DNA from 4 places in the Shewanella sp. 553 genome. Region 1 is predicted to be linked to each of the others. Evidence: predicted binding sites of a transcription regulator. Region 1 holds the regulator's gene; each other region holds the start of a gene.
The links. Region 1 encodes sigma-54, which starts transcription at its own class of promoters, with help from an activator protein. Its sites were predicted from a motif close to GTTGGCACGNNNNTNGNNT; they were not measured.

Region 2: AC5YBZ_RS12070 (YggN family protein) is a predicted target of sigma-54. The motif match lies at 1,632-1,650, and genes of this name have one in related genera.
Region 3: fliE (flagellar hook-basal body complex protein FliE) is a predicted target of sigma-54. The motif match lies at 3,534-3,552, and genes of this name have one in related genera.
Region 4: AC5YBZ_RS05510 (FlgO family outer membrane protein) is a predicted target of sigma-54. The motif match lies at 2,585-2,603, and genes of this name have one in related genera.

Annotation. Positions count from the first base shown of each region.
Region 1 covers NZ_CM181701.1:492,425-497,516, forward strand. Annotated here, with positions in the region: gene mgtE (magnesium transporter) at 1-607, opposite strand, end outside; gene AC5YBZ_RS02290 (HPr family phosphocarrier protein) at 715-990, opposite strand; gene rapZ (RNase adapter RapZ) at 977-1,831, opposite strand; gene ptsN (PTS IIA-like nitrogen regulatory protein PtsN) at 1,828-2,271, opposite strand; gene hpf (ribosome hibernation promoting factor) at 2,274-2,561, opposite strand; gene AC5YBZ_RS02310 (RNA polymerase factor sigma-54) at 2,592-4,076, opposite strand; gene lptB (LPS export ABC transporter ATP-binding protein) at 4,208-4,939, opposite strand; gene lptA (lipopolysaccharide transport periplasmic protein LptA) at 4,936-5,092, opposite strand, start outside.
Region 2 covers NZ_CM181701.1:2,715,818-2,720,909, reverse strand. Annotated here, with positions in the region: gene trmB (tRNA (guanosine(46)-N7)-methyltransferase TrmB) at 1-202, shown strand, start outside; gene AC5YBZ_RS12080 (YggL family protein) at 283-606, shown strand; partial or broken gene glsB (glutaminase B) at 606-1,519, shown strand; gene AC5YBZ_RS12070 (YggN family protein) at 1,768-2,589, shown strand; gene AC5YBZ_RS12065 (LysR family transcriptional regulator) at 2,933-3,874, shown strand; gene hemW (radical SAM family heme chaperone HemW) at 4,658-5,092, opposite strand, start outside.
Region 3 covers NZ_CM181701.1:1,257,997-1,263,088, forward strand. Annotated here, with positions in the region: gene AC5YBZ_RS05630 (sigma-54 dependent transcriptional regulator) at 1-789, shown strand, start outside; gene AC5YBZ_RS05635 (sensor histidine kinase) at 907-1,980, shown strand; gene AC5YBZ_RS05640 (sigma-54-dependent transcriptional regulator) at 1,973-3,322, shown strand; gene fliE (flagellar hook-basal body complex protein FliE) at 3,606-3,938, shown strand; gene fliF (flagellar basal-body MS-ring/collar protein FliF) at 4,006-5,092, shown strand, end outside.
Region 4 covers NZ_CM181701.1:1,233,896-1,238,987, reverse strand. Annotated here, with positions in the region: gene flgA (flagellar basal body P-ring formation chaperone FlgA) at 1-192, shown strand, start outside; gene flgM (flagellar biosynthesis anti-sigma factor FlgM) at 314-637, shown strand; gene AC5YBZ_RS05520 (flagella synthesis protein FlgN) at 644-1,069, shown strand; gene AC5YBZ_RS05515 (LPP20 family lipoprotein) at 1,264-1,710, opposite strand; gene AC5YBZ_RS05510 (FlgO family outer membrane protein) at 1,707-2,330, opposite strand; gene AC5YBZ_RS05505 (flagellar assembly protein T N-terminal domain-containing protein) at 2,936-4,093, shown strand; tRNA gene AC5YBZ_RS05500 (tRNA-Arg) at 4,171-4,246, shown strand; gene AC5YBZ_RS05495 (motility associated factor glycosyltransferase family protein) at 4,752-5,092, shown strand, end outside.

The sequences.
Region 1 (5,092 bases):
ATGCATTCGGATCGCAGGTGAGCAGATCGGCGATCGCTACGCCACCAAGCAGGCTGTCGTGCTTGTCAACCACATATAGGGTATCGGTGGCTTCTGGTAATTCACCACGAATACGCAGGTAACGCAGGATCACGTCGACATTCACATCTGGCCTTAGGGTCACCGTATCTGTGTTCATTAAGCTGCCGGCGGTGTCTTCTGGGTATGACAGAGCCTGTTCGACTCGCGCCCTATCTTGGCTGCGCATCGATTGCAGTACTTGATTGAATACGCTGTCTGGCAGGCTACGCAGTATGTAGGCCAGGTCGTCGGTATCCATATTTTCGGCCGCTTTTGCTACGCGCTCAGGGCTCATCTGGCTAATAAATTGATCTTTGAGCTCTTCACTGAGTTCATCGAGTATCTCACCCGTATGGGCTTGATCGATAAGTTGCCATAATACTTGCCGCGCACGCGGTGGAGAGGACTCTAAAATAAAGGCGATATCCGAGGCCGCCATGTCGTGCAGCATACTACGCACATGGACAAACATACCGCTGCTCAGGGCTTGCGTCAGCTGCTGTAAACGTTGATCTGTAGTTTCATTATCTAACACTTCGATCGGCATGACTTCCCCTTGGAAAAATGGCGCGGCGACATAGGTTATTGGCTAAGTAACCTGAACTCGGGATAATTATAGAATGAGATGAGCCGTTTAGGCTCGAGGTGGGGCGATTATACGGCTTCTTCGAATTTTGCGTCAATCAGTGCGCTAATGGCATCGAGTGCCGCTTGGGCATCTTGGCCTTCACTGGTGATGGTAATAGTTTTACCAAAGCCGGTTTCTAGCATTAATAGCCCAAGCACACTGGCGGCTGAAGCTTGCTTGTCACCTTGAATTAAGGTGACTTGGGCATCAAACTGAGCGGCCAATACCGCCAGTTTGGTGGCGGCTCGCGCATGCAACCCCAGCTTGTTGCAGATGGTTAATTGGCGTTCAAGCTTGTTCATGCTGAAGTTCTCTGTGGCGCGCCTGTACCTTATGTTTCCCTTTATTGAACAGCTTGGCCAGTTGATCGGTCACATACACCGAGCGATGTTGGCCGCCGGTACAACCAATGGCGATCGTTAAGTAGCTACGGTTATTGCGCTCAAGGTGTGGCAGCCACGTTTCGAATAGATTTTCTATCTGCCAAATAAACTTATTTACTAGCGGCTGCTGACTTAAAAACTGCTGCACTGGTTGGTCGAGACCCGTCAGCGGGCGTAACTCCGTTTCCCAGTGGGGATTGGGCAGAAAACGCACGTCAAACATAAAGTCTGCTTCACTTGGCATACCGTATTTAAAGCCAAATGACTCAAAGTTAATCACTAACTCCTTGTCTACTGTGCCTAGTAAGATCTCGCGTACCTTATCGCTTAAATCATAGATGTTAAGGGTAGAGGTGTCGATGTAGTGATCGACCATCTTAGAGATAGGCTCGAGCATTTTGCCTTCAAGTTGAATGGCTTCTTTGAGAGAGGCTTTTGAGCGTGACAGTGGATGTAACCTGCGGGTTTCACTGTAGCGTTTAAGTAACACATCGTCAGATGAGTTTAAGAAGAAACTCAGTATTTCGGTATCTTTAGGGAGATTAGCTAGCTGCTTCTCCAGCTGAATGTCCTCGCTGGGCATGTTGCGCACATCGACGCTTATGGCTACGAGTTCATTTCGACCTTTGAGCTGACTGAGCAGTGAGTCCATCATCTGTAGTGGCAGATTATCGACACAGTAATAACCCAGATCTTCCAGTACCCTAAGGACTACCGATTTTCCTGAGCCTGATCGCCCAGATACCATTACCAATTTCATTGGGTGATCACCTGATACAATTCTGCCTCGTCGTGGGTTTTTCTTAGCTGTTTGATGATGGCTTTATCACTTAATTTCTCTGCCATCGCGGCGAGGGTGCTAAGGTGCTGTTCGCATTGCTCTGAAGGAACCAATAATGCAAAGAGGATATCGACGGGCTGATTATCAATTGCATCGAATGCGATTGGCTCAGCACATTTAATCAATACGGCGACTGGCTTCTCAATATTCGTCAGCCGTCCGTGAGGGATCGCGATACCATTGCCTATACCTGTGCTGCCCATTTTCTCTCTCGCCAAAAGGCTTTCAAAAATCTCTTGAGAGGAAAGGGTGGGGTACTGGACAGCGGCCAAGTCGCTGATAAGTTCCAGTACCTTTTTCTTACTGCCCGGAGTGGCGCAGGTTGTGCACTCCGGCCGCAGGATGGTACTAAGTTCCATCGTTAATGCTTTATTAGCTTCTCTTTGTGTTTAATGACCTGACGATCTAATTTATCGATCAGGGAATCTATCGCGGCATACATGTCCGCGTGCTCTGATGTTGCAAATACTTCCCCACCACGGAGATGTAACTTTGCTTCAACTTTTTGCATCAATTTTTCGACATTTAATATCACATGGACATTATTGATCTGATCGAAATGCCGTTCAAGCTTTGTAAACTTTTCTTCAACATAGTTGCGCAGAGATTGGGTGATCTCGATGTGGTGCCCAGTCAGATTTATTTGCATAAAGTGATTCCTCCGGTTTCCAGTTGTTGATTATAAGCTTTTACGTTGATTTGACGGCGGTATCAACATCGCCTCACGATATTTTGCAATCGTGCGTCGAGCGACTTGGATACCTTGCTCTGCCAGCAGTTGTGCCATCTTACTGTCACTTAAGGGTTTCTTTTGATTTTCTGCGGCGACTAGCTTCTTAATAAAAGCGCGGATCGCAGTAGAAGAGCATTCACCACCATCGTCGGTCCCGACATGGCTGGAGAAAAAGTATTTCAGCTCAAAAATCCCTCTTGGCGTGTGCATATACTTTTGGGTAGTGACCCGCGAGATGGTCGATTCATGCATCTCGACCGCTTCGGCAATATCATTAAGCACCATAGGTTTCATCGCTTCTTCACCAAACTCGAAAAAACCTTGCTGGAAATCGACAATGCAGTTGGTGACCTTAAGCAAGGTATCGTTGCGGCTCTCTAAACTTTTTAGAAACCATTTAGCTTCTTGCAAGTGACCACGAATAAACTGGCCATCGGCTTGGTTTTTGGTGCTGCGTGCCATCGAGGCATAATGTTGGTTTACATTAATCTTAGGCATACTATCGGGATTAAGCTCGACCACCCAGCGACCTTTTTTCTTGCTAACTGTGACATCGGGGATCACGTATTCGTCGCGACTGGCAGTAATGGCCAGCCCCGGGCGCGGATTGAGGGTTTGAATTAGCGCTATGGCCTCACGCAGGTCATCCTCTTTCAGCTTGGTCTTACGCATCAATAGGCGAAAGTCTCGTCCGGCGATAAGATCTAAGTAATCACGGATCAAGAGTCTGGCGTTGTCGATATGCGGGGTGTCGGGGTTGTATTGGGCCAGTTGGATCATCAGGCATTCGCTGAGGTCTCTGGCACCAATCCCGATAGGATCGAAATGTTGTACCCGTTTTAATACCGCTTCAATTTCGTCGAGTTCGATTTCAGGATCGCCCATGGCTTCGAGAATATCGTCGCACGTTTGCGTCAAGTAGCCGCGCTCGTCTATGGCGTCAATGATGGCGGTGGCGATAGCAAGATCGTTGTCAGAAAAGGGCGTGAGGTTTTTTTGCCATTCGAGGTGTTCATACAAGCCTTCGCTGGTTTCCCCTTGAAAGGGCATGTCATCGTCGCGCATGGCACCAGAGCTGGAGTTGGGTGAGGCGGTATAGACCTCATCCCATGTGGTGTCGACGGGAAGCTCATCGGGCATAGAGTCTTGATTGAGTGCATCGGAGGTTTCTAAGCTTGAATTGTCTTCACTCGAGTCGACTTGCAGTTGCTCATTGTAATCGGTGTCGAAGTTGTCATTACGCTCTTGTTCTGAGTCGATATTGGCGCCTTCTTGCTCCTCGTCTAACTCGAGTAGAGGGTTAGACTCTAATGCTTGCTGGATCTCTTGCTGCAATTCCAATGACGAGAGTTGCAACAGACGAATGGCCTGTTGCAACTGGGGCGTCATGGTTAAATGCTGACCCATTTTGAGCTGAAGTGACGCTTTCATCGTACTGCTATTCCCTTGTTTCTAATTCTAAAGTGAGAAAGCTGCCTCTGGTATTAAACCGCTAAGGCGAATGATCTACTTAACAAGGTAAGAGCGGTTTAGCCTTTTACCTTGAGCGCTAATAACGTTAACTATAGCTTGAATTGTTCTCCTAAGTACACCGCTCGAACTTGTTGGTTATCTAAGATCTCATCGGGTGTTCCTTCGGCAATCAAATTACCGTGACTGACAATGTAGGCTTTTTCACACACATCCAATGTTTCACGTACGTTGTGGTCGGTGATCAGTACGCCAAGGCCACGATTTTTCAGTTGCTCAATAATCTTTTTGATGTCGATAACCGAAATGGGATCGACCCCGGCGAAGGGTTCATCAAGCAAAATAAACTTAGGATTGGCGGCTAATGCTCGGGCGATTTCGACGCGACGACGTTCGCCACCGGACAGTGCCATCCCCTGACTATCGCGGATGTGAGTAATATGAAACTCTTCTAGCAGGTGCTCCAACTCCTCTTCGCGCGCATCGTTACTGAGCTCGCGTCGGGTTTGTAATACCGCCATAATATTATCGCGTACCGATAATTTCCGAAAAATACTGGCTTCTTGCGGTAGATAGCCAATCCCTTTGCGGGCGCGCAAATGCATAGGATCTAAAGTGAGATCGTCATCGTCAATAAAAATACGTCCCTTGTCACTCTGGACTAGACCGACCACCATGTAAAAGGTGGTGGTTTTACCTGCGCCATTAGGCCCTAGCAAGCCGACGATTTGCCCTGTGCGTACGGTTAAGCTGACATCTTGTACCACGGCGCGGCTTTTGTAGCTTTTGGCTAAGTTAACCGCTTTTAGCGTCATCTCTGTCATTGCTTTTCCTGCTTGGGCTGTTCTTGGGGCTGACTTTTGCTGTTGTCTTGGTAACTTTCGGGTTGAATGATGGTGATAACGCGATCGCTACCCGTACTTTCGGCTATCAACTGTTGCTGCTCAATGTTGTAGCGAATTTGATTACCTGTGACT
Region 2 (5,092 bases), 1.8 Mb from region 1:
TGTGTTTCATTTGGCAACCGATTGGGAAAATTACAGCGAGCATATGCTTGAGGTTATGACCGCGGCACCTGGTTATAAAAATCAGTCTGTTACCGGGGATTTTGTGCCACGTCCAGAGCATCGCCCCTTAACTAAGTTTGAAGCCCGTGGTCATCGTCTCGGCCATGGCGTATGGGATCTAATGTTCGAACGCTGTGAATAAGATTTTAACATTGCCATGATAATCAAATGATTAATCTGGCTGTATTGAGTAAGTATTGTTAGCAATTAACGGGGTAAAATATGGCAACACGTAGCCGTCGTCTTCGCAAAAAACTGCGTATTGATGAGTTTCAAGAGTTTGGATTTGATGTTAACTGGACATTTGACGATTCAGTGTCAGAAGAGCAGATCGACACTATAGTGGATCAGTTTATTGCCCAAGTGATAGAGGCGCGTAAGTTAGGCTTCCACGGTGGTGGACATAAAGAGTGGGAAGGTATTGTTGCCACTCAGTCTATCGGTAAGTGCACCGAAGAAGACCGTGAAGCGGTACGTGCGTTTTGGCAGCAACAACCGACAACCAAGGTTGAAGTTAGCGAGCTTTACGATATTTGGTGGAATTAATGCCCGAACAGGCATTATTAGAGCAGGTGGTGGCGCAAGTTCGCCCCCTGCTCGGCCAAGGCAAGGTCGCCGACTATATTCCTGCATTAGCTAATGTCGATCCCGGTAAGTTAGGCATTGCGGTCACCACTATTGATGGCACCACCATAGGCGCTGGTGATTACTTAGAGCCTTTTTCGATACAAAGTATCTCCAAAGTGTTTAGCCTGACTGTGGCGCTCACCCTGTATGAAGAACTAGATATCTGGTCTCGGGTAGGCAAAGAACCATCTGGACAATCATTTAACTCCCTAGTGCAAATTGAACTTGAACGTGGCGTGCCGCGTAATCCGTTTATTAATGCTGGCGCTTTAATTATTGCCGATCTATTGCATACTCGTCTTGGAGCACCTAAGCAGCGCATGCTGGAGATAGTCAGGGCTTTAGCGGTAACCCGCATATAGTGTATGACAAGCAGGTGGCTGCATCAGAATATGATCACAGCGCCCGCAATGCTGCGATTGCCTATTTGATGAAGTCTTTTGGTAATTTCAATAATGATGTCAATAAAGTCTTAAAAAACTATTTTCATTATTGTGCCATGCGTATGAGCTGCGCCGATCTGTCTAAGGCGATGCTTTACTTGGCGAATGGCGGTAAAAGTTTGTCGGGTGAGGCGATTGTTTCGCCGGTTCAGACCCGAAAGCTCAATGCCTTATTGGCTACATCTGGCCTATACGACGGCGCAGGGGAGTTTGCTTATCGCGTCGGCATGCCGGGTAAAAGTGGGGTTGGCGGTGGCATTATTGCCGTTATTCCCGGCGATATGAGCGTATGCGTTTGGTCGCCCGAGTTAGATAAAAATGGTAACTCTCTTGCTGGCACCGCAGCCCTTGAGCTGCTATCTCAATCTCTGGGTCGCTCGATTTTCTAATCTTTTGATGAGATTAGCAATAGTGACTAACTACTGGTTTAAATTGCTAACCTCTCGCTTATACCTCTTTTAAATAAATCCTTAAACAATTGATAGTTATACTTATATTTATTTTGGCATAAATCCTGTATTCATTGAGCTTACATTAAGTCAATCTAACAAGCGTCAACGATAGCGATATCTCATGCCCGTTTCTGGTGATGCCGCTGGCAATTGATATCCATAACTTATAATTAAGGATTAATGATATGAACAACATCAGCACCTCTTTGGGATTGTGTGCACTACTGGTCACTAGCAGCACTATGGCGAGCGAGCAAGATAATCGCCTCTCTTTTGGCCATGATAATCATCAGTGCGAGGTAAGCCTTAATTATGACGTGGCGGTTGAACCTCAGAAACTGGTGATAACAGAGGCTCAAAAAGAGGTGTATCGCATCGAGCTTGGCAAGCTGTATGTCGATGGCGTCGAGGTGGCACTCAACGAGCAGCAACGAACTTTAGTTAACCAATACGCTGATGAAGTGTCGAGACAGTTGCCAGAGGTTATTGATCTTGTTCATGATGCTGTGGATATTGCCTCAACCGCAGTCAGCATGGCGTTAACCCCTTTGCTTGGTGATGCGAGTGGCGCCAAAATTGATGAAATGATGGCCGGATTAAGCCAGCGAATTGATACTGTTGCTTACCAAAATGGCGATAAATTTTATCTAGGTGCTACAGAGTCTTCATTGGAAGAGACTTTGGACCAAGAGTTTGAACAGCAGATGGAGCAATTGGTACAAAGCTCTATTGGTAGCATGATAATGACGCTAGGTAGCGAGATGATGAAAGGTGATGGCGACTCGTTTGAGCAAAAAATGCAAGCATTCGCCACCAAGATGGACAATGTCGGTAAAGATATCGAAGTGCAAATTGAGCAACAAAGTAATGATTTGCAGCAGCGCGCTGACAAACTGTGTGATGACTTTCAGCAGTTGGTTGCGCTTGAGTCGCAATTACGTCAACAAGTACCTGAGTTGACTACTTATCCCCTAATGAATCCCCCTCAGAAACTATTGTTAGAATAACTGCGAATTGTTGCATCTTCTCTAGTAGGCCTTATATGGCTACATTTTCCCTACACTTGCCTTGGGTGTAGGGCTTTTTTGTTTGCAGGTTGGTTATATTTCTTCATTTACCCACAGAATCAATGCTAATGCATGGCAGGAATTAGAATTAAAGCGTAAATTTTTGGTATACTTGCGAAAAATTATAACAATGCTGGCTAAATTTCGATGATGAAATGAGTAACAGTTTGACTCTACTGTTAAGTTATTTTTAATTATCACAGAGATAACCATAAACGGGTGGCTTATCACTATGGTTTACAACATATATTAATATGGTCGCAAACACCTTAAGGCTATTTAAATGTTAGAACTTTTAGAACCTATTGCAATTTTTACTCATGTTGCTCGTGCAGGTAGTTTTAGTTCCGCCGCGCGTAAATTGGGGATTTCTAAATCTAAAGTTAGCACCCAGGTTGCTGATTTAGAACATAAACTTGGTGTTCAGCTGATCCAGCGTACCACGCGTAGTTTGAGTCTAACCGAGGCCGGACAGTTACTCTATACCCAAGGTGAAGAGTTACTGAGAGATGCCGAGCAAGCGGTTGCGAGTGTACACAATCTTAATGATGCCACCCGCGGTGTGCTTAAAGTGGGGATTTCACAGTCTTTTGGAACCATGCATCTTATTCCAGCATTACCTGATTTTATGGCTAAACATCCGGAGTTAGAATTACAGGTCAGCTTGTTAGACCATAAAGTGGATGTCGTCAGTGAAGGATTAGACCTACTATTAACTATGTCAGAGCAATTGCCGCTGGGTATGGTGGCCAGACCCTTAATGAAGTGCCAGTTTTTACTGCTGGCTTCCCCCGATTATGTCGAAAAGCATGGTTATCCTGAGCGTCCAGAGCAGTTAGTCGACCATAACTGTCTTGTGTATCAAGGCGAGTGGCACGAACACAGTGTTTGGCAGTTTAAGAAAGAAGATGATTATTGTGAGATAGGGGTCTCGGGTAACTTTAGGGTCGATAATGCACCTGCCCTGAAATCGGCTGCGGTTAGTGGTTTAGGTGTGGTGTATCTTGCCAGTTATCTATTAGAAGATGAGATAGCCAAAGGCACCTTAGTCCCGCTGTTACCAGAATGGCAATTGACTCACCATTTACCCTTGCAAGCCGTCTACCCACGACGTAAACATTTAGCACCCAAGGTGAGTGCATTTATTGACTTTATTAAGGGGCATATCGGTGCGCCACCTTATTGGGATGCGCCTTATGAGTCGCTATATGCTAAGCGAAAGTAATTTTGTAGACTCGTTATTGTTCTCGCAATGGTGCTAGTCTCTGCGGGGGAGTTTGTGAGAGAGTAAACATATAATTGAAAACATTGTTCTAGCATGAACACAATAAGCCCACAACCGATTGGTTGTAGGGCTTTTTTGTTTTAATTCATATAGTTAATCTTGCTTTGGTGATTGAGCTTGTGCTGATTTTTAAACGTGATAGTAACTTGGTTATATTACACGTTGCACAACGTTCTTAATTTAATACAATAGTTGCAGTTGATTTGGGATGACCTGATCCCGTTAAGTCGATTAAGAATGACCCCTCTTGATCGGTTTTACGCAGGTTCGCACTATTTAGTATTATGCAATCTTAAATTGATGCTGGCAGCGGTTTAATAACTAAAACAATGCTAGCCTTAACCATCATCCTAGTTTTGGTTTACCCCAGCAAGGCTTGCTGGGGTGATTTTTCTTTATCAATAGCCCTGCGCCCTTCAATATACTTTCCATTAGCTATCCTAGTGCTATTTCTTATTTGTCCGACTAATGATTCGATTTTTGAGCACATTAACCAGCGCGGCAGGCTTAATTGAGTGCAGTTTTGTCATGATATCGCTATGCCTTAATGGGCTTGGAATGGCGATTGAATTTGTGGTTTCATCGTCAAGTTTATCGATTGATGACTGCTGAAATATTCAGATGGTTGTAGATAAAGGAAGGTACGCAGTAAGCGATATTTCGATTGCCCGCTAGTCTGTTCTAGCGGGCAGGAGAATAGTACTGTATTAACAATATTGGTGATTAATCGCAGAACTGCGCGAGTAGTTCATTGACGAACATGTTGCCTTTGGGGGTGAGCTGCCAATGCTCGTCACCTGTGGTAACTAAGCCTTTTTGTTCACCCAGTAGCATACCCTTATCGAGTACACTGCGATGCAACCCTGTGCGCTGCTCGAACTCCAGTTTAGGGATAGGCGACATGAGCCGAAGGCGGTTCATTAGGTACTCTAGCGGGCGATCCTCATTTAGCACTTCACTCTTGTCAAACAGGTGATCTACTGCACTGAGATACCCCTTAGGGTGCTTAATTTTCACCGTGCGCCAAATGCGCTGTTCAGCTTCGAGGGTTATCTTGCCATGGGCACCGCAACCTATGCCTAGGTAATCACCAAACTGCCAATAGTTGAGGTTGTGTTGGCATTGATAGCCGGGTTTCGCATAGGCGGAGATCTCATA
Region 3 (5,092 bases), 770 kb from region 1:
AGTGCACGTAAAGGTCGGTTTGAATTAGCCGAAGGGGGAACGCTGTTTCTCGATGAAATTGGTGATATGCCACTGCAGATGCAAGTTAAGCTGCTGCGTGTATTACAAGAAAAAGTCTTTGAACGTGTCGGTGGCAGCAAGGCACTTAAAACTGATGTTAGGGTGATTGCCGCGACTCATCGTGAGCTTGAAACCATGATTGCCGATGGGGAGTTCCGAGAGGATCTCTTCTACCGCTTAAACGTGTTTCCCGTTGAGATGCCAGCACTACGTGAGCGTAAAGACGATATCCCCCTGTTATTGCAAGAGCTTGTGAGTCGAGTCTATAACGAGGGCCGTGGTAAGGTACGTTTTACCCAGCGCGCCATCGAATCACTCAAAGAGCATAGCTGGTCAGGTAATGTCAGAGAACTGTCTAACCTAGTCGAACGTTTAACTATTCTCTATCCTGGTGGCCTAGTCGATGTGAACGACTTGCCATTGAAGTATCGTCATATTGATGTGCCAGAATATCAAGTTGAAATCAGCGAAGAAGAGTTAGAGCGTGATGCCTTGGCGTCTATCTTTAGCGATGAAGTGGTGGTGGATATGCCTGAGAGCCGCTTCCCCAGTGAATTACCACCTGAAGGGGTCAACCTTAAAGATCTCTTGGCTGAACTTGAGATTGATATGATCCGCCAAGCGCTAGAACAACAAGATAATGTGGTCGCCAGAGCCGCAGAAATGCTGGGAATACGTCGCACCACCTTAGTTGAAAAAATGCGTAAATATGGCATGAGTAAAGACTAACCACTCCTGCTTACAGCTACAAAAACACTGATCTAAGGGTACTCATCATAGTGCCCTTTTTTATTGGCATAATATCTGCATTAACTCCGTTAGCAGCATTTTATTGACGGAGTGATTATGTCCGCTACGCCCAAATTAGATTTTACTGAGTTTGACTCAGCGCCATTGATGATGGCCAGCAGCGTCGCTAACGATGCGATGTCTAGCACCATGGAGCATATTCTCCAAGCGATGCCATCGGGTGTAGTGATCATTAATGGCGATGGTATTGTGACTGAGGCTAATCCAGTGGCGGTACAGTTACTTGGCCAGCCACTGGCGGGCATGCGCTGGCTGCAGATCATTAACCGCGCCTTTGCGCCGCAACATGATGATGGCCACGAAGTCTCACTGAAAAATGGTCGCCGAGTTAAGTTGGCGATAACCCCCTTAACGCCAGAGCCAGGGCAGTTGATTGTGCTGACCGATCTGACCGAGACCCGTTTGCTGCAAAAGAACTTATCTCACCTGCAACGTTTATCTGCCTTAGGTAAAATGGTGGCAAGCTTAGCGCATCAAGTGAGAACCCCATTATCGGCTGCCTTATTGTATGCCTCGAATCTGGGTAGCCCGAAACTAACCCCGGATTCACGCCAGCGTTTTCAATCAAAGCTTATCGACAGGCTCAATGAGTTATCGCAGCAGGTCGATGATATGTTGTTGATGGCTAAAGGGCGTCAACAAGAGTTGACCGATGAGTGTACCATGACCGAAGTGGTCGATATTGTGCTGGCCAATTGTGAGCCGATCGCGGCGCGCAAAGAGTGTCGCTTGCATGTGGATATGACCTCAACACAGACCTTTATGGCCAATCGCGCCGCATTGAGTTCTGCCATTAATAATTTAGTGATCAACAGTGTAGAGGCCGGAGCCACACACATTTGGATTAAGGCGCAGGATAATGCGCAGCAGATCCTGTTTGAAGTGGTTGATAACGGCAAAGGGATGGATAAATCCATGCAGCAACAGGTATTAGAACCATTTTTCACCACCAAATCTCAAGGTACTGGCTTAGGTCTGGCCGTGGTGCAAACCGTGGTGGCAAACCATCATGGCCAACTGCAGCTCAATTGTATACGCGGTCAAGGGTGCCGGGCCTCATTCGCCTTACCGGCAATGGCCGAACAGAACGTGGAGGTGGCCCATGGCTGAAGCTCATATCTTATTGGTTGAAGATGACGTTTCTCTGCGTGAGGCTTTGGTCGATACCTTACTGTTAGCCCAGTATGAATGTGTCGATGTTGGCTCTGCCGAAGAGGCGATAGTGGCGTTAAAAGAACATCGGTTTGACATGGTGATCAGTGACGTGCAGATGGACGGCATCGGCGGCTTAGGCTTACTCAATTATTTACAGCAGCACTACAGTCAGTTGCCACTGCTATTAATGACCGCTTTTGCCACCATAGATAATGCGGTGAGCGCCATTAAATTGGGTGCGGTTGATTATTTAGCTAAACCCTTCGCGCCCGAGGTGCTATTAAATCAGGTGTCGCGCTATTTAAAACCTAAATTGATCGAAAATCAGCCGATTGTGGCCGATGACAAAAGCCTAGCATTATTGGCGTTGGCGCAAAAGGTGGCTCATTCAGACGCCTCGGTGATGATCATGGGGCCAAGTGGTTCGGGCAAAGAAGTATTAGCCCGCTACATTCATCAGCACAGTACCCGCACCGAAGGCCCTTTTGTGGCAATTAACTGTGCGGCGATCCCTGAAAATATGCTTGAGGCGACCCTGTTTGGTTATGAAAAGGGCGCATTTACTGGCGCTTATCAGGCCTGTCCGGGGAAATTTGAACAGGCACAGGGCGGCACCTTGTTGCTTGATGAGATCTCTGAAATGGATTTAGGCCTACAGGCCAAGCTATTACGGGTGCTGCAAGAGCGAGAAGTCGAGCGCTTAGGTGGCCGCAAAACCATTAAGCTAGATGTGCGGGTATTGGCGACATCCAACCGTGATTTAAAAGCTATCGCCGCTAGAGGCGAGTTCCGTGAAGATCTCTATTATCGGATTAACGTTTTTCCGCTGACATGGCCGGCATTGTATCAGCGCCCTGCAGATATTTTACCCTTGGCTAAGCACTTAGTGCAGCGTCATGCCAAGTCGGGCGGATTAGCTTATGTACCGCAATTAGATGAGTCGGCATCACGACGATTATTAACCCATCGCTGGCCGGGTAACGTACGTGAGCTCGATAACGTGATACAACGAGCCCTGATTTTACAGTCGGGAGATAGCATCACGGGGGGCGATATTATTATCGACAACCAAGATATCGGTATCGACAGTGCGCCGCAATTTGGCGAACCCAAAAGTGCCGAGCTAGATGGCCTAGGCGATGAGCTCAAAGCACAAGAGCACGTGATCATCCTCGAGACATTGTCTCAGTGCAATGGCAGTCGCAAGTTGGTTGCCGAAAAGCTGGGGATCAGTGCCCGCACACTGCGTTATAAAATGGCCAAGATGCGCGATTTAGGCATCCAACTTCCGGCGTAATTCCCCCTCGTAGAACGCACAACATGGGCTATGACCGATAAGCGCAGCAGCAGAAGTTATCTTCTTATGCTGCGCTTTTACTTCTGCTATTTAAGGCTCGCGGTTCACCGCTTAATTGCGTGGTCAATTCTAGACCAATGCTTGATTTAATGGCCGCCTCTAGGCGGTTATTTAAGCAATTCGCTGGCTTAAAGTGCTATCGGTTGATCATTCTGGCAATAATATTGCATTGCACTTGCTAACAGAAATTTTTCGTCAATAATACGGCGACTAAGAGGTTAGTATGCAGATTGGTGCCAATTCTTTATTGCAGGAGATGCAATCGCTCAGTGGTGAAATTAAGCCTAGCGGGATCACTCCTAACATAACTCAGCAAGTCTCCAACACCAGTGGCAGTGACTTCGGTCAACTCCTCTCACAAGCGGTCGGCACAGTGAACTCATTACAGGGGCACTCATCGTCGATGCAAACGCGTCTCGATATGGGCGATACCCGAGTGACATTATCTGACACTGTTATCGCACGCGAAAAAGCCAGCGTCGCATTTGAAGCCACAGTGCAAGTGCGTAACAAACTTGTCGAAGCGTACAAAGAGATCATGAGCATGCCGGTATAGTGGGCAGCTTTTTCGATCACGCATTTCTTAATAAAAAACACAGCAGGTATCTATAGTGAGCACAGATATGGTAGTGGGAACAAACTCTACTGCAGACGACATGTTAGCCGGTGGAGTCCAAGAAGAGCACAAACCCAGTGGTGGTGCTTTTGGCGGCGTCGACATGCTACGTCAAGTGACCATGATCTTAGCGCTGGCGATCTGTTTAGCCTTGGCTGTGTTTGTCATGTTATGGGCGCAAGAGCCTGAATATCGCCCGTTGGGTAAAATGGACACTGCCGAGATGGTGCAAGTCCTCGATGTGCTAGATAAAAATAAAGTTGACTACCAAATTGATGTTGATGTGTTGAAGGTGCCTGAGGATCAATATCAAGAAGTGAAAATGATGCTCAGCCGAGAAGGCATCGACAACTCGGCAGCTAAAAATGATTATCTGTCCCAAGACAGCGGCTTCGGTGTCAGTCAGCGCATGGAGCAAGCACGTTTAAAACACAGCCAAGAGCAAAACCTTGCCCGTACCATCGAAGAGCTTAAGAGTGTCAATCGCGCTAAAGTGATTTTGGCCATCCCCAAAGAAAATGTCTTTGCTCGAAATCGTTCAACTCCAACCGCCACCGTAGTTATCAGTACTCGCCGAGGCGGATTAGGCCAAGAAGAGATAGACTCGATTGTCGACATCGTCGCCTCTGCGGTACACGGTCTTGAGCCTACGCGCGTCACGGTTACTGATTCTAATGGCCGTTTACTTAACTCGGGCAGCCAAGATGCAGTTTCTGCAAGGGCCAGGCGAGAGCAAGAGTTAGTACAGCAAAAAGAGTCAGAATATCGCAATAAGATTGAGTCGATATTGATGCCTATTCTCGGCCCAGAAAACTTTACCGCTCAGGTCGATGTGAATATGGACTTTACTGCCGTGGAGCAGACCGCGAAACGCTTTAATCCTGATTTACCTGCCATGCGCAGTGAAATGACCGTTGAAAATCAATCGGTGGGCTCGACCACAGGCGGCATTCCTGGCGCGCTGTCGAACCAACCGCCGATGGAGTCGAACATTCCTCAAAACGCGATGGATAACCAACAAGAGCGCACGGCACCTGGCTCTAGCCATAAAGAAGCCACCCGCAACTATGAACTCGACACCACCATTAGCCATA
Region 4 (5,092 bases), 740 kb from region 1:
AACCTTTGCTTTGTCTGCAAAGGCGACATGGTGTCTATTTATGCCCGTACTGCCAATTTTGAGATAAAAACTATCGGTGAGGCCTTACGTGATGGTAACTTAGGCGATAGAATTCAAGTTAGGAATAGTCACTCACAAAAAATGGTAGATGCAAACGTTATCGGGGTCGGTGCGGTTGAGGTTAGAATGTAGTACGACATGACTCACTTTGATGAGCATTTTTTGTTGCTCACCACAAAATTCTACTAAAGCTTTAAAAATGAGCGCCGATATACAGTTATGTTGATCTCACTAAGTAACGTTGGAACCTATTATGGCTATAGACATAAAGCATGTAAATACAAGCACGAACAATCGAGTCACGTCGCCATCAACCGATAAGTCATCGGCTAAAACTGGCCTGGTATCGCCCGAAACCACTACGGCTAAAACCGTAAAAAGTGACTCGGTATCGATAACTCCTCAGGCGCAGCAACTGCAAAGTGCTCAGGCAAAATTAAACAACTTACCTGAAATCGATACTAAAAAAGTCGAACAGATAAAAGCGGCTATTGCTGAAGGTCGCTATAAGATTGATGCCGACAAACTGGCCAGTAATATTGCGCAGTTTGAAAATGAACTAAAGGATCTTGGCTAAGCTGATATGAACTCAATAATCGACATCATCGCCAATCAACATACGTTATTAAACGACTTAAAACGCCTTATCGAAGCAGAGAAAGCGGCACTCATAGCACAAAGTGCCGATGAGTTGCTAACGCTGGCCGCAGATAAAGCTAAGTTGTTAGATGAGATCAAAGCGGTCGATGTACGATTATCAGAGCACCCCGACAGCGGTAAACTCAGTAGCGATCTTAAGCTGCAAAAATTAGTCGATATAACCAAACAAGTGTTAGCCCAATGTAAGACGCTTAACGCGCAAAATGCTACATTAATCGAACACAGCATGGCCAGTATCAATCGCTTCTCTCAAGCCTTGCAAGCCAGTCGAAACGCATCCAGTCTTACCTACGATGGTAAAGGCAAAACCTCAACGATTTCGACCTTAGGCAATAACCTTAAAGCTTAGGCACTTAATCACAGCGTAGTGTTATCTTGATTCAGCATCGCGCCTAGCTCATGCACCTCGCTTTCGCTACGCAATGACCCAATCTAAAAAACACAACCAAGAGACACAAAAAAGCCTCTAAAATAGAGGCTTTAATATTGCGCAATACATTAAGTCGCTCAATTAAAATGGAGCTCCGTTAAAAGGAAACTCTCTTAGAAGTAAGTCACTTGCTTCACTTTTTGTGGACGATTTTGCTGTTGGTACAAGGCCCACACTTGAGAAAAATCAAGTTCCAGCTCAGTCACATAATGCTCACCCGCCGGGTAACTCTTAACCACTCTGGCGCCGCGTATCACCCCGGTCACCGAAGCTTGAATATTATCATCAGACAACATCCAATCCCTGACTTGGCTCGACGCAGATAACTGCTGGCCGTATACCTGCTCAGCTAACTCACGATAAGCCGCGATTTTGGATGCTTGCATCGCCATTAATACCCGTTGCGACTGCTCTTTGGCCGGTTGTGTCGCTAAGGGGGCGTAGCCGATAGCGGTTAACTTAGGAAACTGCTCAGGCGCTTCTGTTTCCCACTGAATATATCTATCTTGGGAAGCGCAGCCACTTAGCGTCAGCAGTATTGCCATTAACCAGATTCTCATTGCAGCTCTCCTACCATTTGCATGTTACCCTGCCCCTGCATGCTGTGACGGATCAACAAGCCTTGCTTAGACTCCACCCGCTCAGACGCCCTAAGATAACCAGGCAATTCAGCCAAGGTGACACTCGCCGAAGCAACTGATACCACACGATTATTGGTTACATTCACAATACGACTATTGACCACCAGCTCATCAAGCGACAGATTCATGGTCGACACCAAAACATGCTCCACTGGCAAATCGTCCGCAAGTTTACGCCAATCACGACTCAATATAAAATCACCACTGTCGGTCACGCGCACACTTTGTGCCACATTGAGATCGACCAAATTAAATTGATGATCATGCATAGCAGCAATTAAACCTTGCTGTAATTGTAACCCCAAGGGATTAGTGCCACTTAAATTGCCTAACAACACTGGCGTTGTCACCAATAACGGATGCTTAGGTGTGAGTTGATCGTTTTGCCTGATCAGTTCATTAGCCAATTGTTGGCTTAGGTGTAGCACTGCCGATTGAGCAGGCAAAGTATTGCCGCTTGCCAATGACGGCGCAGCAGGCTCATTGCTCGCACATCCCCCCAATAGTAATAAAGATGACAAAAATATCGCTGTACGCATTGCTCTGTCCTGTATAACGCTAAGCAAGGCTTAGCCGGAAAAAATGCACATATAACATGCCGTTTCAATATGAACGCAAGGGCTTGATCGCCGCCCATCTAAGTTAACCGCTAACGATTTAACTGTTGACTTAACCTTTGACGGCGCTGATGCATTAACATCACAACCCGGTCGATACTGACGCAGACGATAACTTTGATTATCGCTATGTCACACGACAAATTCGCGGCGCGTTCGACTGGCATAAATTTAAAATGCAAATTATGAGCCAATAGCTAAGTGCTAACCTAATTACTTATATGGCTATTATGGCATACTAAGTATCTCAGGCATCAGCAATCGCTGTGAGCGCGATAAGACAATAATCAACGCCAAGGTCATAGCAATAGTCACTATGGTTTCCCACCCTATATCGGCCTCAACACGCCAACCTTTAACCCCATTAAGCAAGCAATCGTGCCACAGAGTACATACGGGCATGTATATTGCTTGCTATGATGCCATCTGGCTAATATCGCCCAACAACCGCAAATACTGTCATCATTTTGGCAGTTAATAACGCAGGTTGTAGCGTTTACGTTGTTATTATTGAAAGAGACTTTTACATGAATCGGCTAACCATATCCTTGCTACTGCTCGGTTTAACCCATCTTAATGTGTCAGCACAGTGGATTGAAGCACATGGCGAGGCCAACGTGCTCAACAACAATGTCAATCAGGCGCGCGAAGAAGCCATACAACAAGCCTTAAGTGTTATCACCTTGCAATCGGGTGGCCAATTTACCAGCCAGCAACAGACGCAAAATGGTCAACTGGTACAAAGCCGGTTTTCTATGTCGAACCAAGCCAACATTGCGCGAGTCGAACTGCTCAGTGAGCGCATCGAAAACCAACAAATCACAGTGACATTAAGAGCCGATGTTATCGATGGCGCAGAGCAACAGTGCCAAGTGGAACCATTAAAAGCCGCCATTTTAGTGCCACAGGCATCGATTGCCGATCGTGCGCAGCTCAGATACGGCAATATCGGTCAATTTGAACAGGCACTATCACAACGCTTGGGAAACATCATTCAGCAGCGCAGCAATGCCAGCCTTGCCAACGTTCACGCCAACGAACGCCTCGATATTGAGCAATCGTTAGTTGATGTTCGAGGCTACCGTTTGCCCAGTTGGTTGAGCGACATCACCGACAGTCAATATATCCTACTGCCAGCAATCGTCGATATCTCCACCGATCCCGTTGAAGGCGGATTACTAGGTCTTTGGAATAACTATCCACAACGGCAATTTCATCTAAAGCTATCGCTGTATCATGGTATCAGCGGTGAGCAAGTTTGGAGCGAGCTATATCATTCATCAGCCCCATGGGAGTTTGATCGACAAGCCACAGTGCCGGCAAACAGCGCCCGCTTTTGGCATTCCAGCTATGGCCAACATATTGATGCCGTATTAGCACAAGCCAGTGCCGATATCGATAAAGTGCTTAACTGCAGGCCACTACTCGGACAAATTGTGTCTAAGCAAGACAGACGAGTGATCATCAACCTGGGGCGTAACAACGGTATAAAAGTGGGCGACCGTTTTCAAATTGTATTGCAACAAAACTTACCCGATAGGCTCGACAACATGCGCCCAATCGCCGGGGAAACTCGCGCAACGGTCACCATAGATCAAGTCACGCAGCAAAGTGCAACAGCCTTGCTCGAGCCAAAAAATGGGACGCTAAATATACAAGTAAATGACATTGCGATTAAAATTTAGCGGACAAGCGGCCACTAATTAAGCAACTAAATCTAAAGCCTTTTCATCGAGATGAAAAACAGTATAATCAACAGCGTCTCCCTATAGCTCAACAGGATAGAGCAGTCGCCTCCTAAGCGATCGATCGGGGTTCGAGTCCCTGTGGGGAGACCATAAGATAGCCACTAAAATGGTTATCTTATGCATAGGTAAAATAACCATCACTAACCGCCAACATCCTAATACATCCCTCTAGGTTAACAATGGTTTAGTGCCCCTGCGTAGCTAGGTGAATAGGTTAACACTCACGGCTTAGCCTTCGATTTAATCGATATAATCTTATTTAATTAGTGCCATACCAATTCTTGCGGCCATGATCATTTTTAAGCCCAGTGTCTAAGTTTAAATCCTCACACTTGTGGTTAGGGTGCCAAGCGCTGATATGATTTTTGACTAGCTTGCTATCCGCTTTATCATGGATTTTGAGGCGTTTTTAAGGTACTTTAGCCCCATGAAAATAACTGCGTATTACGGCGTGAAAGTAGCGTAATAGTCGCGTAATAGTCGCATGATAAATAATGCTGGTAGCCAAAGTCAGCTTTGTCGTCAACGCTGCGCAATAAACATCAACTTATCTCCATTATTCCTATTTACCTCAACCCTATAAAGGATAGCGTCAATGACTGAGCTGTTTACTGCTAACCTAGAGATCATTAATAAGCGTTGGCCTCTGCTCGCTTCAGCCTTACATGCGGCAAACATTGAACACTTCGATGCTTGTCTCGTTAATGGCAATGAACAAACCATCAGTGTCAATGGTATTCAATTGAGCAGTCGGCATAACCGTATCGCCGAAGCGCAGCTGTTGATTAAACAACTGCCAGCAAACTGCAATGACCTAACGGTTTATGGTGTCGGCATGGGAGATGTCCCCGCCGTCCTAGTGCAGCACCCCAATATAAAAAGCATTCGTATTGGCCTGCTCAATGTCAGCCTGTTTGCCTTATTACTGACTTATAC